2 linked regions of the Psychrobacter arcticus 273-4 genome follow. Each later gene encodes a partner of the first gene's protein in a complex. Links are inferred from orthologs where the notes say so. Each region holds a gene or a part of one and is shown on either strand. Other genes may lie near its edges.

What was found.
Region 2: the proteins of lpdA (region 1) and PSYC_RS06880 are in contact, whole or in part, in a crystal structure (PDB 1EBD), measured with the Geobacillus stearothermophilus proteins. The link is inferred for Psychrobacter arcticus 273-4 from one-to-one orthologs. Residues at the interface, in WP_049624544.1 of Geobacillus stearothermophilus: Pro340, Ser341, Asp344, Tyr345, Arg403, Asp406, Val408, Glu431, Ala432, Gly433, Asp438; in WP_033016211.1 of Geobacillus stearothermophilus: Ile130, Ala131, Met132, Pro133, Arg136, Arg140, Glu141, Asn155, Arg157.

Annotation. Positions count from the first base shown.
Region 1 is NC_007204.1:119,358-127,462, forward strand. The notes cover bases 3,509-6,458. They hold lpdA (dihydrolipoyl dehydrogenase), read left to right. Parts: upstream 3,509-4,232; coding sequence 4,233-5,684; downstream 5,685-6,458. Other genes in these bases: odhB (2-oxoglutarate dehydrogenase complex dihydrolipoyllysine-residue succinyltransferase), read left to right, coding at 3,509-3,972; sucC (ADP-forming succinate--CoA ligase subunit beta), read left to right, coding at 5,871-6,458. Outside these bases: PSYC_RS00525 (2-oxoglutarate dehydrogenase E1 component), read left to right, coding at 1-2,575; more of odhB, read left to right, coding at 2,740-3,508; more of sucC, read left to right, coding at 6,459-7,037; sucD (succinate--CoA ligase subunit alpha), read left to right, coding at 7,143-8,018. UniProt on the Escherichia coli protein: Lipoamide dehydrogenase is a component of the glycine cleavage system as well as of the alpha-ketoacid dehydrogenase complexes.
Region 2 is NC_007204.1:1,597,688-1,605,687, reverse strand. The notes cover bases 3,302-6,146. They hold PSYC_RS06880 (2-oxo acid dehydrogenase subunit E2), read left to right. Parts: upstream 3,302-3,778; coding sequence 3,779-5,515; downstream 5,516-6,146. Other genes in these bases: PSYC_RS06875 (OmpW/AlkL family protein), read right to left, coding at 5,816-6,146; aceE (pyruvate dehydrogenase (acetyl-transferring), homodimeric type), read left to right, coding at 3,302-3,753. Also shown: PSYC_RS06890 (TetR/AcrR family transcriptional regulator), read left to right, coding at 1-150; more of aceE, read left to right, coding at 940-3,301; more of PSYC_RS06875, read right to left, coding at 6,147-6,445; PSYC_RS11680 (hypothetical protein), read left to right, coding at 6,724-6,876; PSYC_RS06870 (ion transporter), read left to right, coding at 7,023-8,000.

The sequences.
Region 1 (8,105 bases):
AGCTTACCGTCGTCGCGGTCATCGCCGTGCACAGTTAGATCCATTAAGTTTATACCCACGTGCGGAAGTAGAGGATTTAACCCTTGCCTATCACAATCTTTCTGAAGCGGATCTTGATACGGTATTCCCTACTAATGATCTAAATATTGGTAAAAATGAAGCATCGTTACGTGAAATCATTGAGATCATGGAGCGCGTCTATTGCCGTTATATCGGCGTAGAGTATATGCACGTGACCACTAGCACAGAAAAGCGCTGGATGGAAAAATACTTAGAAACCAATCTAGGTCACATCTCTTTTGATACAGAAAAACGCTTGTCTATTCTTGAGCGTTTGACCGCAGCGGAAGGTTTAGAGAAGTACCTTGCGCGTAAATATACCGGCGTTAAGCGTTTTGGTTTGGAAGGTGGCGAGAGCTTTATTCCAGCTATCAATGAAATCATCCAACGTGCTGGCGGTTATGGCACCAAAGAGATGGTTATTGGTATGGCGCACCGTGGGCGTCTAAACTTATTGGTTAATATCTTGGGTAAAAACCCTGCCGATTTGTTTGATGAGTTTGATGGCAAAGTACAGCCAGAAAAAGGCTCAGGCGACGTTAAATATCACAATGGTTTTTCATCGAACGTGATGACGCCAGGTGGCGAGGCGCATTTAGCGTTAGCGTTTAACCCATCACATCTTGAAATCGTTGCTCCTGTATTGCAAGGCTCAGTACGTGCGCGTCAAGTACGTCGCAATGATCAGTCACTTCATGAAAACAAGGCGGGCAATTCAGTATTGCCAATCGTTGTTCATGGTGATGCCGCATTCGCAGGTCAGGGCGTAGTGCAAGAGACTTTCCAGATGTCACAAACCCGTGCTTATACCACGGGTGGCACACTACATATTGTTATCAATAACCAAGTTGGTTTTACCACCAGTCGCCAAGAAGACTTGCGCTCGACAGAATACTGTACTGATGTGGCAAAAATGGTTCATGCGCCAATTTTACACGTCAACGGTGACGATCCTGAGTCTGTGGTATTTGCCGCGCAATTGGCATTAGATTATCGTTATGAGTTTGATAAAGACATCATCATAGATCTCTTCTGCTATCGCCGTAACGGTCACAATGAGGCCGATGAACCTTCAGCTACCCAGCCATTAATGTATGCAGTGATCAAAAAACTACCAACGACTCGTACTATTTACGCGCAAAATCTGATCGCAGAAGGTTTGCTGAGTAAAGAAGATGAAACGCGTTTAGAAGATGAATACCGTGAATCGTTAGACCGCGGTGAATACGTTGCCAACTCACTGGTAAACGAGCCTAATGAGCAGCTATTTGTCGATTGGAAACCTTATTTGGGTCATGATTTGGTCGATGATTGGGATACCAGTGTCGATATCGAAGTATTAAAAGGTTATGGTCGTCGCATGGCGCAAATGCCTGAAGGCTATAAGCTACAGCGTCAAGTACAAAAAGTTGTTGAGCAGCGCTTGGCCATGCAAACCGGTGAAGAGCCTTTGAACTGGGGTGCGGCTGAGACATTGGCATACGCGTCACTGGTCAATAATGATAAAGTGCTGGTACGTATTACTGGCGAAGATGTAGGCCGTGGTACGTTCTCACATCGTCATAGCGAGCTATACAATATTGAAGATGGCAGCATGTATGTGCCACTTGCTCACATGAGTGAAGACCAAGCACGCTTTTCGACTTATAACTCTTTATTATCAGAAGAAGCGGTACTGGCTTTTGAATACGGTTACGCGACGACAGTACCAAATGCATTGGTTGTTTGGGAAGCGCAGTTCGGTGATTTTGTCAACGGCGCGCAAGTGGTGATCGACCAATTTATCGCTAGTGGCGAGACCAAATGGCAGCGTGTTTGTGGTTTGACCATGCTATTGCCTCACGGCTTTGAAGGTCAAGGTCCTGAGCATTCATCAGCCCGTCTTGAACGCTTCTTGCAGTTATGTGCCGAAGATAATATGCAAGTCATCACACCAACGACTCCTGCACAGATTTATCACGCGCTACGTCGTCAGGCGGTTCGCCCAATTCGTAAACCACTAATTGTTATGTCGCCAAAGAGTTTGCTACGTCATAAGCTTGCGACTTCTCAATTAGAAGAATTGGCAAATGGTAAGTTTGAAACCGTGTTGCCAGAGATGGATCAGCAAAATCCGGACAATGTGACTCGTATGGTGCTATGTGGCGGCAAGGTTTATTATGAATTACTAGAACAGCGCCGTGCGCTAGGTTTAGACCATGTGGCAATCGTTCGTATCGAGCAGCTCTATCCTTTACCAGAAAAACGCTTAATTGCTGAAATCGAAAAATACAGCAACTTAAAAGAAATCGTTTGGACGCAAGAAGAGCCATTGAATCAAGGGGCTTGGTATTACTTAGCACCACATATGTTCCGCATTGTCGTACCGCATCCAACCAGAGCAAAAGTTATGGAGCCGGTGGCACGTCCTGCCAGTGCAGCACCTGCGACAGGGTCAGCAAAATTACACGTTAAGCAACAACAAGATTTAATCGCTGGTGGTCTTGGTATCAGTGTAGATGAGCTGTCTATTTAATTGCTCATCTAAATAACTAAATAACAGATTGTATGTAATCAATGAATCAGGCGATGACAGTCAGTACCCAGTGAGACAATTTAAATATCACGTTTTTACATGGTGCTGACTGCCTATCACGACTTAATTATAAATAGTAATATCCAAATCTAAGGAGTATATCGATGGCTGAAATTAAAGCCCCCGTTTTTCCAGAATCGGTTGCCGATGGTACAATCGTTGAATGGCATGTCACTGAAGGTCAGCAAGTAAACCGTGATGACCTATTAGCTGAAATCGAAACTGACAAAGTTGTATTGGAAGTGGTCGCGCCTGATAACGGTGTTGTGACCAGAATCGTTAAGCAAGTAGACGATACCGTGTTGTCTGATGAGCTGATTGCTGAATTTGAAGCTGGTGCTAGCGCCAGTGCTGAAGCGGCTCCTGCTGTTGATCCAGATCAACCAGCTGCGCCAGTACAACCTAAGCAAGCAACAGATGGCGGCGAGCCAGCACAAGCGTCTGCTGAAGCTGATCATAAAGATCAAAGCCCAGCGGTACGTAAAGCGGCTAAAGTCTCTGGTGTAGATCCTAAAAACGTTGAAGGCAGTGGTCGCGGCGGTCGTGTGACCAAAACTGATATGTCAAACCCAACGTTAAAAGCGGACAGCTCAATCACTTCTGATAGTGGTCGTCCTGTTGCTGAGGCAGTTGGCGAGCGTACAGAGAAACGCGTGCCAATGACACGTCTACGTAAGACAATCGCGAATCGTCTGCTAGCCGCTTCTCAAGAAACGGCAATGCTAACGACGTTCAACGAAGTCAACATGAAACCGTTGATGGACATGCGTACTAAGTATAAAGATCAGTTTGAAAAGCGTCATGGCACACGTTTAGGCTTTATGTCGTTATTCGTAAAAGCGGCGACTGAAGCACTAAAACGCTACCCAGCTGTCAACGCGTCATTAGACGGTGATGATATTGTTTATCATGGTTACTATGACATCGGTGTTGCCGTATCTTCTAACCGTGGTCTTGTAGTACCAGTATTGCGTGATACTGATCGTATGAGCATGGCAGATGTTGAAGCCAAGATTCGTGAGTTTGGTGGTAAAGCACAAGAAGGAAAGCTTGGTCTAGAAGACATGGTTGGCGGTACGTTTACCATCTCAAACGGTGGTGTATTTGGTTCATTGATGTCAACACCTATCTTGAACCCACCACAAACCGCTATCTTGGGTATGCATGCGATCAATGACCGTCCTATGGCGGTTAATGGCGAAGTTAAAATCTTGCCAATGATGTATCTTGCATTGTCTTATGACCATCGTATGATTGATGGTAAAGAAGCGGTACAATTCTTAGTAACATTGAAAGAATTGGTTGAAGACCCTACTATGCTACTCTTAGATCTTTAAGTTTTTAGGCTTGTATCAGTGATGACTGATACAAGCTTTTTAGTTTTGTATAGATTATCTTTCAATGCCTTTTAGCTTTTTCAGTTTTATCTTATGAGCAATAAGCTAAGAATACTCAGCAGCCATCTTTATTGTCTTTTTAAACGCATCTATTATCTAACACTTAGATATCGTATTGGTTATCGAATAGATAAGTCGATGGTTTACTAACGAGATAAAATTGGTTTATATGATACTTAAAATTAAAATAGGAACGTATTATGAAAGACAGTTATGATTTAGTCGTCATCGGCGGCGGACCTGGTGGTTATGAAGCGGCAATCCGTGCAGGACAACTTGGTATGAGCGTGGCTTGTATCGAAAAACGCGTTTATAAAGGCGAGCCTGCGCTTGGCGGTACTTGCTTAAACGTCGGTTGTATCCCATCAAAAGCGTTACTTGACAGCTCGCATCGCTATGAAGCGACCAAGCACGACCTTGCTGAGCATGGCATTAGCACTGGCGACGTTGCTATCGATATCGAACAAATGATTGCCCGTAAAGAAGGCATCGTGAAGCAGTTGACTGGCGGCATTGCAGCCTTATTAAAAGGCAATGGCGTTGACTGGCTACAAGGCTGGGGTACGTTGGTTGACGGTAAAGGTAATGACAAAAAAGTTAAATTTACCGCACTTGCTGATGATAGCGAAACCACTATTACTGCAAAAAACGTTATCTTGGCGGCAGGTTCAGTGCCAATTGATATTCCAGTTGCCAAAACAGACGGCGATCGTATCGTTGATTCTACTGGCGCACTTGACTTCACTGCCGTACCTAAACGTTTAGGCGTGATTGGTGCCGGTGTTATTGGTCTTGAGCTTGGTTCAGTATGGCGTCGCCTTGGCGCAGAAGTCGTGGTGTATGAAGCACTACCTAGCTTCTTAGCCGCTGCTGATAAAGACATTGCCAAAGAAGCAGGCAAAATGCTGAAAAAGCAAGGTCTTGATATCCGTGTCGATACTAAAGTAACCAATGCTGAAGTTAAAGGCGATCAAGTGATCGTTACCAGTGAAGCCAAAGGCGAATCTAGTGAAGAGAGCTTTGATAAGCTTATCGTTTGTGTCGGTCGTCGCGCTTACTCTGAAAAATTATTAGGTGAAGACAGTGGTATTCAATTGACCGAACGCGGTTTGATTGATGTTAACGATCAGTGCAAAACCAATCTTGATGGCGTTTATGCCATCGGTGACTTGGTACGTGGTCCTATGCTTGCGCATAAAGCCATGGAAGAGGGCATGATGGCCGTTGAGCGTATTCATGGCGATAAAGCACAAGTGAATTACGACACTATCATTAACGTCATCTATACGCATCCAGAAATCGCATGGGTTGGTTTAACAGAGCAAGAAGCAGAAGCCGCAGGTTATGAAGTCAAAACCGGTTCATTTAATCTAGCCGCTAACGGTCGTGCCTTGGCTCAAAGTGAAGCTCAAGGTTCTATCAAAGTGGTTGCTGATGCCAAAACAGACCGTTTGTTAGGTATGCATGCGATTTCTGCTGGTGCAGGCGACATCGTCCATCAAGGTATGATTGCGATGGAATTTGTATCAAGCATCGAAGATTTACAGTTGATGACGTTTGCGCATCCAACCATCTCTGAAGCAGTACATGAAGCAGCATTGTCAGCAGATGGTCGTGCGATTCACGCCATCCAACGTAAAAAACGTAAATGATTTTAACGGCTAAAGATATTTTAAGTGTATTAAATGCTTATTAAATGATGACATGATCATCGCACTGTTTGAATGACTATTTTGAATGACTATTTTGAATGATGCCTTGGTCTTAAGTACAGTAGAATATTCTACAATGTATAGGTTTTTATTTTTTACTAATAGTAAAAATAAAGGATTCAATCAATGAATTTACATGAGTATCAAGCAAAAGAGCTATTGAAAAGCTATGGCTTGCCAATTCAAGAAGGCCTCATTGCCTACAGTGGCGACGAAGCAGCGGCAGCTTTTGATAAAACCCCAACCGATATCGCAGTCATCAAAGCACAGGTTCATGCTGGTGGTCGCGGTAAAGCGGGCGGCGTTAAATTGGTTAAGACTCGCGAAGAAGCCAAGCAAGTGACTGATGAGCTTATCGGTACTAACCTTGTAACTTATCAAACGGATGCCGCTGGTCAGCCAGTGAACTTCGTTTTGGTTGCAGAAGATATGTACCCAGTACAAACTGAGCTATATCTTGGCGCTGTTGTTGATCGCTCTTCACGTCGTGTGACGTTTATGGCATCAACTGAAGGTGGTGTTGAGATTGAGAAAGTTGCAGAAGAAACCCCTGAAAAAATCTTTAAAGTAAGTATTGATCCACTGGTTGGTTTATTGCCATTTCAAGCGCGTGAAGTGGCGTTTAAATTGGGTTTAGAAGGCAAGCAAATCAGTCAGTTCGTTAAATTGATGACTGGCGCTTATCAAGCATTCGTTGAAAACGACATTGATTTACTTGAGATCAACCCATTAGCCGTGCGCGAAAATGGCGAGATTGTTTGTGTTGATGGCAAAATTAGTATCGACTCAAACGCTTTGTATCGTCTGCCTAAAATTGCTGCGCTACAAGACAAATCACAAGAGAATGAGCGTGAGCTTAAAGCGGCTGAGTTTGATCTAAACTATGTTGCGCTAGAAGGCAATATCGGTTGTATGGTAAACGGTGCCGGTCTTGCCATGGCAACGATGGACATCATCAAATTGTACGGCGGCAAGCCTGCTAACTTCTTGGACGTTGGCGGCGGTGCAACCAAAGATCGCGTTGTTGAAGCATTTAAGATCATTCTTGAAGACAGCAGCGTTGAAGGTGTTTTGATCAACATTTTCGGTGGTATCGTACGTTGTGACATGATTGCAGAAGCCATAATCGCTGCTATCAAAGAAGTTGATGTTAAAGTACCAGTCGTTGTCCGTTTAGAGGGTAACAATGCTGAGCTAGGCGCGAAAATCCTAGAAGAATCTGGTCTGAAATTGATCTCAGCTCAAGGTTTATCAGACGCCGCTCAAAAAATTGTTGACGCTGTTAAAGCTTAATTGCTCAAGAGTCTAAGGCGTTTGCTGTCATTCTGCCGCCGTTAACATTTAACGAGGGCTGGATAGGCAGGCGCCTATAAGACAACCGTATACAAGGATAAAATAATGAGTGTATTAATTGATAAAGACACCAAGGTATTGGTTCAAGGTTTTACGGGTAAAAATGGTACGTTTCACTCAGAACAAGCCATCGAATATGGTACTAAGGTTGTTGGCGGCGTAACCCCAGGTAAAGGCGGTCAAACGCACCTAGGTTTACCAGTATTCAACACCATGAACGAAGCAATGGCAGCTACCCAAGCAGATGCTTCTGTTATCTATGTACCAGCTCCTTTTGTACTAGATTCTATCATCGAAGCAATTGACGCTGGTGTAAAGCTAATTGTTGTTATCACTGAAGGCGTACCAACGCTTGATATGCTAAAAGCCAAACGCTATCTTGAAGAAGCGGGCGATGTACGTCTAATTGGTCCTAACTGCCCAGGCGTTATCACCCCAGGTCAGTGCAAAATCGGCATCATGCCAGGTCATATCCATTTGCCAGGTAAAGTGGGTATCATCTCACGCTCTGGTACTTTGACCTATGAAGCCGTTGCTCAAACCACTACACTTGGTTTTGGTCAATCAACGTGTATCGGTATCGGTGGCGATCCGATTCCTGGTATGAACCAGATTGATGCATTGAAATTGTTCCAAGAAGATCCACAAACTGAAGCGATTATCCTAATCGGTGAAATCGGTGGTACTGCTGAAGAAGAAGCAGCCGCTTATATCAAAGATCACGTAACTAAGCCAGTTGTTGGTTATATCGCTGGTGTTACTGCTCCTGAAGGCAAGCGTATGGGTCATGCCGGCGCTATCATCTCTGGTGGTCAAGGTACTGCTGAAGATAAATTTAAAGCGTTCGAAGCGGCAGGCATTGCTTACACGCGTGACCCATCAAAATTGGGTGAGAAACTAAAAGAAGTGACAGGCTGGTAATATCAGCAGATAACTGGCTGCTAATACTCAAATGACGTTGAAAAATAATGAAGGCACCCCTACAATGGGGTGTCTTTTTTGTTTTAA
Region 2 (8,000 bases), 1.5 Mb from region 1 along the record:
ATTGCTTTTAGTATTGTAAATGCTATTTTTACGGTTTCTTATCGTCGTCATGAGCGCATTACCGATAAATATTTGCAAGAAGCGAATACCGCATCTATCGCTTATCTGCGTTGCTATTTGCCAGAGAAGCTACCGCGTAAAAACCGTTAAGCTGTATATTAAGTTTTGCAGATAGATATTGAAAAAATCCGACATATAAATGTCGGATTTTTTTTATTTTTCAACTTATATGCATGAGCTTTATAAAAAACTTACAGCGGTAGCCCATTATATAGTCGGTGAAAAGTAATATCGATACAACACGTACTACTGGTGCAAATTTTTCTTGCTTGCTGTGCCTACGCAGACAGAGGCTGCAAAAAATTTACACCAGTAGTACTGTAGCGACTTTAAAGTATTTCAACTATACATTTGATCGGGTGGCGATAATACTTGACCTGAACCGCCCCATATTAAGCAATAATTTTGTAAATTTCTCAGAAAGCAGATGAGTGGCAGACTTATTATGACCAAATACATTTTTGTGCTAAATATAACTTTCATTACTCATTGCAAAGAACTTCCCAACAAACTTCTTAAATATCTCCAAAAAAATAATCACTATTTATTTTAAAAATACTTGTCATATTGGCATTTCTCTATAGCTATAAACAATCTGTTAATAAACCCCTATAATAAAGCGTCAATATCATTTGATGATGAAAGTCGCATATCGGCTGTCGTTTACTTTTACTACGATGTCTGTTTGAACCCCATGCCAAGCTACAGTTACTGTTTATTAGTAACTGGTCTGTAAGAACCACGACATATAATGGAATGACGAGATGCAGCAAGGAAGGCATTAGGTAAATCGTTTGCTTACGAAAATATGTATAACTCTGTGATTTAATAATACCCTGCCATCGTGTAGGGATGACTGATAAAAAAGGATTAAGAAAGATGAATTATTACAAGGATGCTGATAGCAGCGAAACGCAGGAATGGCTGCAAGCTTTTGAGTCTGTGATTAAGCATGCTGATAAAGATCGTGCGCAGTTCTTATTAAAAGCCTTATACAATATGGGGGTGCAAGAAGGCCTGCCATTTAACCGTTTAGATACGGCTTATATCAATACCATCGCCGTTGAAGATGAACCAATGTACCCAGGTGACTTGACGATCGAGCGCAAAATTCGTGCTCTGATTCGCTACAATGCTTTGGCAATGGTAATGCGTGCCAATAAAAACGACGATGATTTAGGCGGTCACTTAGCGACATTTGCTTCAAGTGCTACCCTTTATGAGACAGGTTTTAATCACTTTTTTCGTGCTGCCAGTGATCATTTCGGTGGTGATATGATTTATTACCAAGGTCACTCAGCGCCTGGTATCTATGCACGTTCTTATCTAGAAGGGCGCTTAACTGAAGAGCAGCTAGACAATTTCCGCCGTGAAGTTGGTGGTAAAGGTCTGTCAAGCTATCCGCACCCGTACCTAATGCCTGATTATTGGCAGTTCCCAACGGTTTCAATGGGCTTAGGTCCTATCATGTCGATCTACCATGCCCACGTCCATCGTTACATGGAAAACCGTGGTCTGCTTGAAAAAGAAGGTCGTAAAATTTGGACCTTCTTAGGCGATGGCGAAACCGATGAGCCAGAAAGCTTAGGTGCAATCTCGCTTGCTGGTCGTGAAAAATTGGATAATCTTATTTGGGTGGTCAACTGTAACTTGCAGCGCCTTGATGGTCCTGTTCGCGGTAATGGTAAAATCATTCAGGAACTTGAATCAGTATTCCGCGGCGCAGGCTGGCGTGTGATTAAAGTTGTCTGGGGCGGTCAGTGGGATACTTTGCTTGATAAAGACGTCTCAGGTGCTCTTAAATACCGTATGGAAGAAGTGGTCGATGGCGAGTATCAGCTATATGAAGCGCGTACGGCTGAATTTACTCGCGAGCATTTCTTTAACAAGTATCCTGAGTTAAAAGAGATGGCAGACGCCTTGACGGATGAAGATATCTCACGCCTAAACCGTGGTGGTCATGATCCTATGAAAGTTTACGCGGCGTTTAGTGAAGCCATGAAAACCAAAGGTCAGCCAACCGTTGTTTTGGTCAAAACTGTTAAAGGCTATGGTCTATCTACCCAAACCCAAGCGGTGAATAAATCGCATCAGGTCAAAAAACTTGATCAAGAAGCCTTGATGTATTTCCGCGATCGTTTTGATTTGCCGTTTACCGATGAGCAATTAGAGACGTTACCGTTTTATCGCCCTGAAGAAGGTTCAGCGGAGATGAAATATCTCAAAGGTCGCCGTGAAGCCTTGGGTGGTCATCTTCCAAATCGTCGCAGTGGACATATTCCATTGAATATTCCTGATTTGTCTATCTTTGATCGTGTCTTAAAAGGCAGTAACGGTAAAGAGCAATCAACCACCATGGTGTTTGTGCGTCTATTATCAGCGATGCTAAAGAATAAAGACATCCAAGATCGCGTTGTACCTATCGTTCCTGATGAAGCCCGTACTTTTGGTCTAGAAGGGATGTTCCGTCAATTGGGTATCTATTCGGCAGTTGGTCAAAAATATACGCCAGAAGATAGTGAAGCCTTGATGGGTTATAAAGAAGCCATCGATGGTCATATGTTAGAAGAAGGCATCAACGAAGCGGGCGCGATGAGTGCTTGGATTGCATTGGCAACCAGTTATTCTGTCAATGCGTTACCGATGATTCCGATGTATATCTATTACTCGATGTTTGGTTTCCAACGTATTGGTGATCTAGCATGGGCGGCAGGTGATTGTCAGGCTCAGGGTTTCTTACTGGGCGCTACCGCAGGTCGTACGACGTTGAACGGTGAAGGCTTGCAACATCAAGACGGTCATTCACAAATTCTATTTAACGTGGTACCAAACTGCGTAACCTATGATCCTTGCTTTGGTTATGAGTTGGCAGTGGTGATGCATGATGGTCTGCGCCGTATGTATGGTGAAGGCGAGCGCGTTTATTATTACTTGACCTTGATGAATGAAAACTATGAACAGCCTGAAATGCCAGAAGGCGTAGAGGAAGGCATTAAGCGCGGTATGTATTTACTAGAAGATAATAGCTCAGCGCAAGTTCAGTTATTAGGTTCTGGTGTCATCTTACGTGAAGTACAAAAAGCATCACAAATTCTAAAAGACGATTTCAATATTACTTCAAATGTTTGGAGTGTGACCAGCTTTAACGAATTGACTCGTGATGGTATGGCTTGTGATGATTATAACCGCTTGCATCCGATGGAAGAAGAGATAGTACCTTGGGTTACTGAGCAGTTGGCGCCGCACGAAGGTATCGTCGTTGCCGCAACAGATTATATGCGTAACTACTCAGAGCAAATCCGTGCTTGGTTACCTGACAACCGTCCTTATACCACGCTTGGTACAGATGGCTATGGTCGCTCAGATACCCGTGAGAATCTCCGTAGCTTCTTCCATGTTGATGCCGCACACATCGTTGTCGCTACGCTAAAACGCTTGGCAGATGAAGGCGAAGTTGAGATGCGCTTAGTCAAAGATGCGATTTCAAGCTTTGGTATTGAAGCCGATCAGCCACCTGCATGGCAGCAGCAGTCTTATTATGATCAATTCCCAGATGCACCAGCACCTGATAATGTTAATCCAAGTCCGGTACCTGAGTTTATTAGTGAAGAGGATGAAGAGATAAGCAGTGAAGGGCGCGCCGAAGACAAAGCCGATGCGACCTTACTTAATAATGATGACGTCACAGAATAATAACCATAAGACAAGGAGAACAAGGATGGAAATTAAAGCCCCCGATTTGGGTGTTGATAGCGCCGAAGTCAGTGAAATTATGGTTGCAGTTGGTGATGTCATCGCAAAAGACGATAATATTATTTTGCTTGAGTCAGATAAAGCGTCAGTTGAAGTACCAAGCTCTGCTGCTGGCAAAGTAACTAAAATTAGCGTTGCGGTTGGCGATCAAGTCAGCGAAGGTATGGTGCTGATTGAGCTTGAAAGCGAGACTGAGAATCAAGATGATAGCCAAAGCACAGAAGCAGCTGTCGCTGATACTCAAGATAAGTCTCGTGATACTGAGCAAGAAGAAACGCAAAAAGAAGAGCAGAGTGATAAAGTAACAGCTGAGTCAAATACCGCTCAGCCTGCTCAACAAGCCGCAACAGCAACCACTCATGCGCTACCAGATTTAGGCGTCGATGAAGCGCAAGTTTCTGAGATTATGGTTAGTGTCGGTGATATGGTCACTGCCGATCAGTCTATCTTGCTGATTGAGTCGGATAAAGCTTCGGTTGAAGTACCAGCGCCGCAAGCAGGCAAAGTTGAAAAAATACTGGTACAAACTGGCGATATGGTTGCCAATGGTCAAGACTTTATTGTCATCATTGGTCAAAGCTCAGATAATACCAATATTACAAGTGAAGCCAAAGCAGAAGATGCGCAGTCGCAAGATCCAAAACCAGCGGCTACTGATGAAAAGGCTGATGCCAGTCAGAAAGCAGATAAGCAAGTAACGACTGCACCTAAACAAGCCGCTAATGCGACGACCAGCGCAAGTAATAAGCTGACCGAAGCACAAGTCAATGAAAAAATGGTTGATGTCTATGCTGGTCCAGCTGTCCGTAAGCTTGCGCGTCAGTTGGGTGTGGATATTAGTGAGGTGGCAGGTTCAGCACTGAATGCGCGTATCTTAAAAGAAGATTTATTTGCGCATGTCAAACAAAGCCTAACGACACAGCAAGCTTCTCCAGCTACTGCAACCGGTGCATCTAGAGCCAGCTTACCAAGCTTGCCTGATATGAGTAACGTTGAAATTTGGGGTGAAACGGAAACCCAAGATTTAACACGCTTGCAAAAGGTGTCTATACCGCAGCTTAATTACAATACTTACTTGCCACAAGTGACGCAGTTTGATTTGTCTGATATTACTGAGACAGAGCAGCTGCGTAGCGAACTTAAAGGTGGTATGAAAGCTGAAGGTATTGGACTGACAATTTTGGCTTTTATCGTCAAGGCAACTGCTTATGCATTGACCCAGCATCCACGCTTTAACAGTCATTTAAGCGATGACAATACGCAGGTTATCCTACGTAAAAGCGTGAATATGGGTATTGCGGTAGCAACAGATGATGGGTTAATCGTGCCAGTGATTAAAAATGCTCACGAAAAAGGCATTAAGCAAATTGCGATTGAAATCGGCGAGTTGGCAATCAAAGCCCGTGATAAAAAGCTGAGCACCAAAGACTTACAAGGTGCTAGCTTTACCATATCAAGTCAAGGCATCTTGGGTGGTACGGCGTTTACGCCATTGGTAAACTGGCCGCAAGTAGGTATTTTGGGTGCATCAGAAGCGACTATGCAACCGAAATGGAATGCTGCTAAGCAAGCCTTTGAGCCGCGCCTCATGTTGCCATTGTCATTATCATACGATCACCGTGTGATTAACGGTGCTGATGCGGCAGTATTTACCCGCTATGTCGCAACATTGCTTGCTGACCCGCGCCGCATTTTGCTATAGGTTTTACGACTACTTAAAATAATATGAATAATAAAAAGACTGTCTGCGGATGGTCTTTTTTATATTTGCTATTTCATCAGAATATATAGTCGGTGAAAAGTAATATCGATACAACACGTACTACTGGTGCAAATTTTTCTTGCTTGCTGTGCCTACGCAGACAGAGGCTGCAAAAAATTTACACCAGCAATACGGTAGCGACTTTAAAGTATTTCAACTATAGATAAATGACAGACACTAAAAAGCCAGCAATTAAGCTGGCTTTTTTATTCATAATCTTTAGCTTATGATACGGCTAAATTAGAACTGTTTGACAAACGCAACGCCATAAACCCAAGGGCTAATGTCGATTTCACCAATATCAGTACCATTTAGAGTAGCATCAGTTTTGATGTCCATATAACGCGCATCGATACGGAAAGCCTCAGTTGGGGCAAAAGGTATGTCTAGACCGATATGACCAGCTATACCAACATTATCGTCAAGCTTTAGATCAGCGCCAGGCTGATTAAGTTTTTCCTTGAAGAAAGTCGTATAGTTCACACCAACACCTATAAACGGTTTCACATTCATAGGCAAGTTATAATCATCGAAGTGATATTGTAGAGAAAGCGTTGGTGGTAAATGTTGAGTTTTCCCTGTAAGTATTTCTTTACCAGTAGCATCATTTAGTGTGAAATCATGATGAAAAGGAATTGCAGCTAGTAGTTCAACACCAACGTTATTAGCGATAAAGTATTCACCACTGATAGTTGGGCGTACATCGCCATCAACATCAACAGATAAACCATTGTTTAAAGTACCGTTATCACTTTTTGGGTCAACATAGTGTGCACCAGCGGCAACTGTCCAAGTACCTGCAGGCACAGCAAAAGCAGTGGTCATAGTAAGGGCAGTAGCAGCAGCTAAAACTAGGGATTGTAGTTTCATCGTTTAATTCCTCAACGTTATAAATGATGGTCGCTAACTCATGAGGGATGGCATAAGTTGGCGATACATAATGTTAGGCTAGGGATTAACCTGTAACATCTGCTATCTATTATAGTACAAAATCCTTACTAAAAGTAAGGTTTTAATCTGAAGGTTAAGATATTTATGCGTAAAGTTACAACTAGAAGGGTTTGGATACGTTAAAATTTAGAACATATCATATGTTTATTTAGCGTTTTTGATATTATTAATGCGCTGTTACTGTTTAAAGGAGTTGGTTGTTAATGATGTTGGGCTACTGTAGTAATTCTCCGCTGCGCTGTGCAAATGCTCGCTCATTAAAAGTGTTGGATGAGATAGATTCCTGTTGCCCAGATTATGGGTTGTTTTTAGTACCTGCGCAAAAACTCAGTCATGAGCTGCGTGCTTAAGAGCGATTATTACGCATGGCTGTTTTTGCAGTTGCCATCATATTGGTCTTGGTCACGCACATTTATTACATAAAGTTAGTATAATAAAACTCTCATAACGGCTTTTTTGTTCATCCAAGCTCGGTGTTACACCGCATAGGGACGGCATGCTATTCCAATCTATACGGCGCTTGCGTCTTTTTGTCTATAACATTTTGCAAAACGATGAGCATGACACGCTCTTTAGTCGCTGTGTTGATTATTTTCTTATTTTTTTGATTATGGCAAACGTCACTGCGGTTATCGCCGAGTCTGTTGACACTTGGTACTACCCTTATCAAGAGTACTTTACGTGGTTTGAGAACTTCTCTATTGTGATATTTTCCATTGAATATCTGCTTCGTCTATGGAGTGTCGCTGAAGCCAAGCCAAGCAATACTACGTGGCGACAGCGCTGGGATTGGCTAAAAAGTCCGTCAGCATTAATCGATTTGATTGCCATTGCCCCTGCATTTTTGAACTTCTTTGTCAGTATAGACTTGCGTTTTTTACGCATTTTGCGCCTGTTCCGTATTCTTAAGCTCACCCGTTATTTTGCTTCATTACGTATTTTGTTAGTGGTGATTAGTAAAGAAAAAGGCTCGTTTCAAGCTGTTATTTTTATCTTGATAATCATGATTGTGACGGCCTCTAGTGGGATTTATTTGGTAGAAAATCATGCACAGCCAGAGGAGTTTGAGTCGATACCAAAAGCCATGTGGTGGGCGGTAGTCACTTTAACGACAGTGGGTTATGGTGATGTGACGCCGATTACTAATGCGGGCAAAATATTAGGGGCTATCATTACTATACTGGGTGTAGGTATAGCAGCATTGCCTGCCGGTATTTTGGCAACGGGCTTGGCAAATGAGCTCAGTCAGCGCCGTGAAGAGCTTGAACAAGACTTTCGGGGACAACTTATTGATAGTGATTTTGATTTGGTACAAAATCAGATGATGATTGAGAAAATCCGCCGCGAGCTTGGCTTAGATAAAGAGCAAGCACAGGACATTGTGCTGCAAGTACTGCGTGAGCAAGAGCTTGAGCGCCGTGAAAGAGACGTGCAGCAAAAGAATTTTTGTCCGCATTGCGGCGAGCGCTTATAG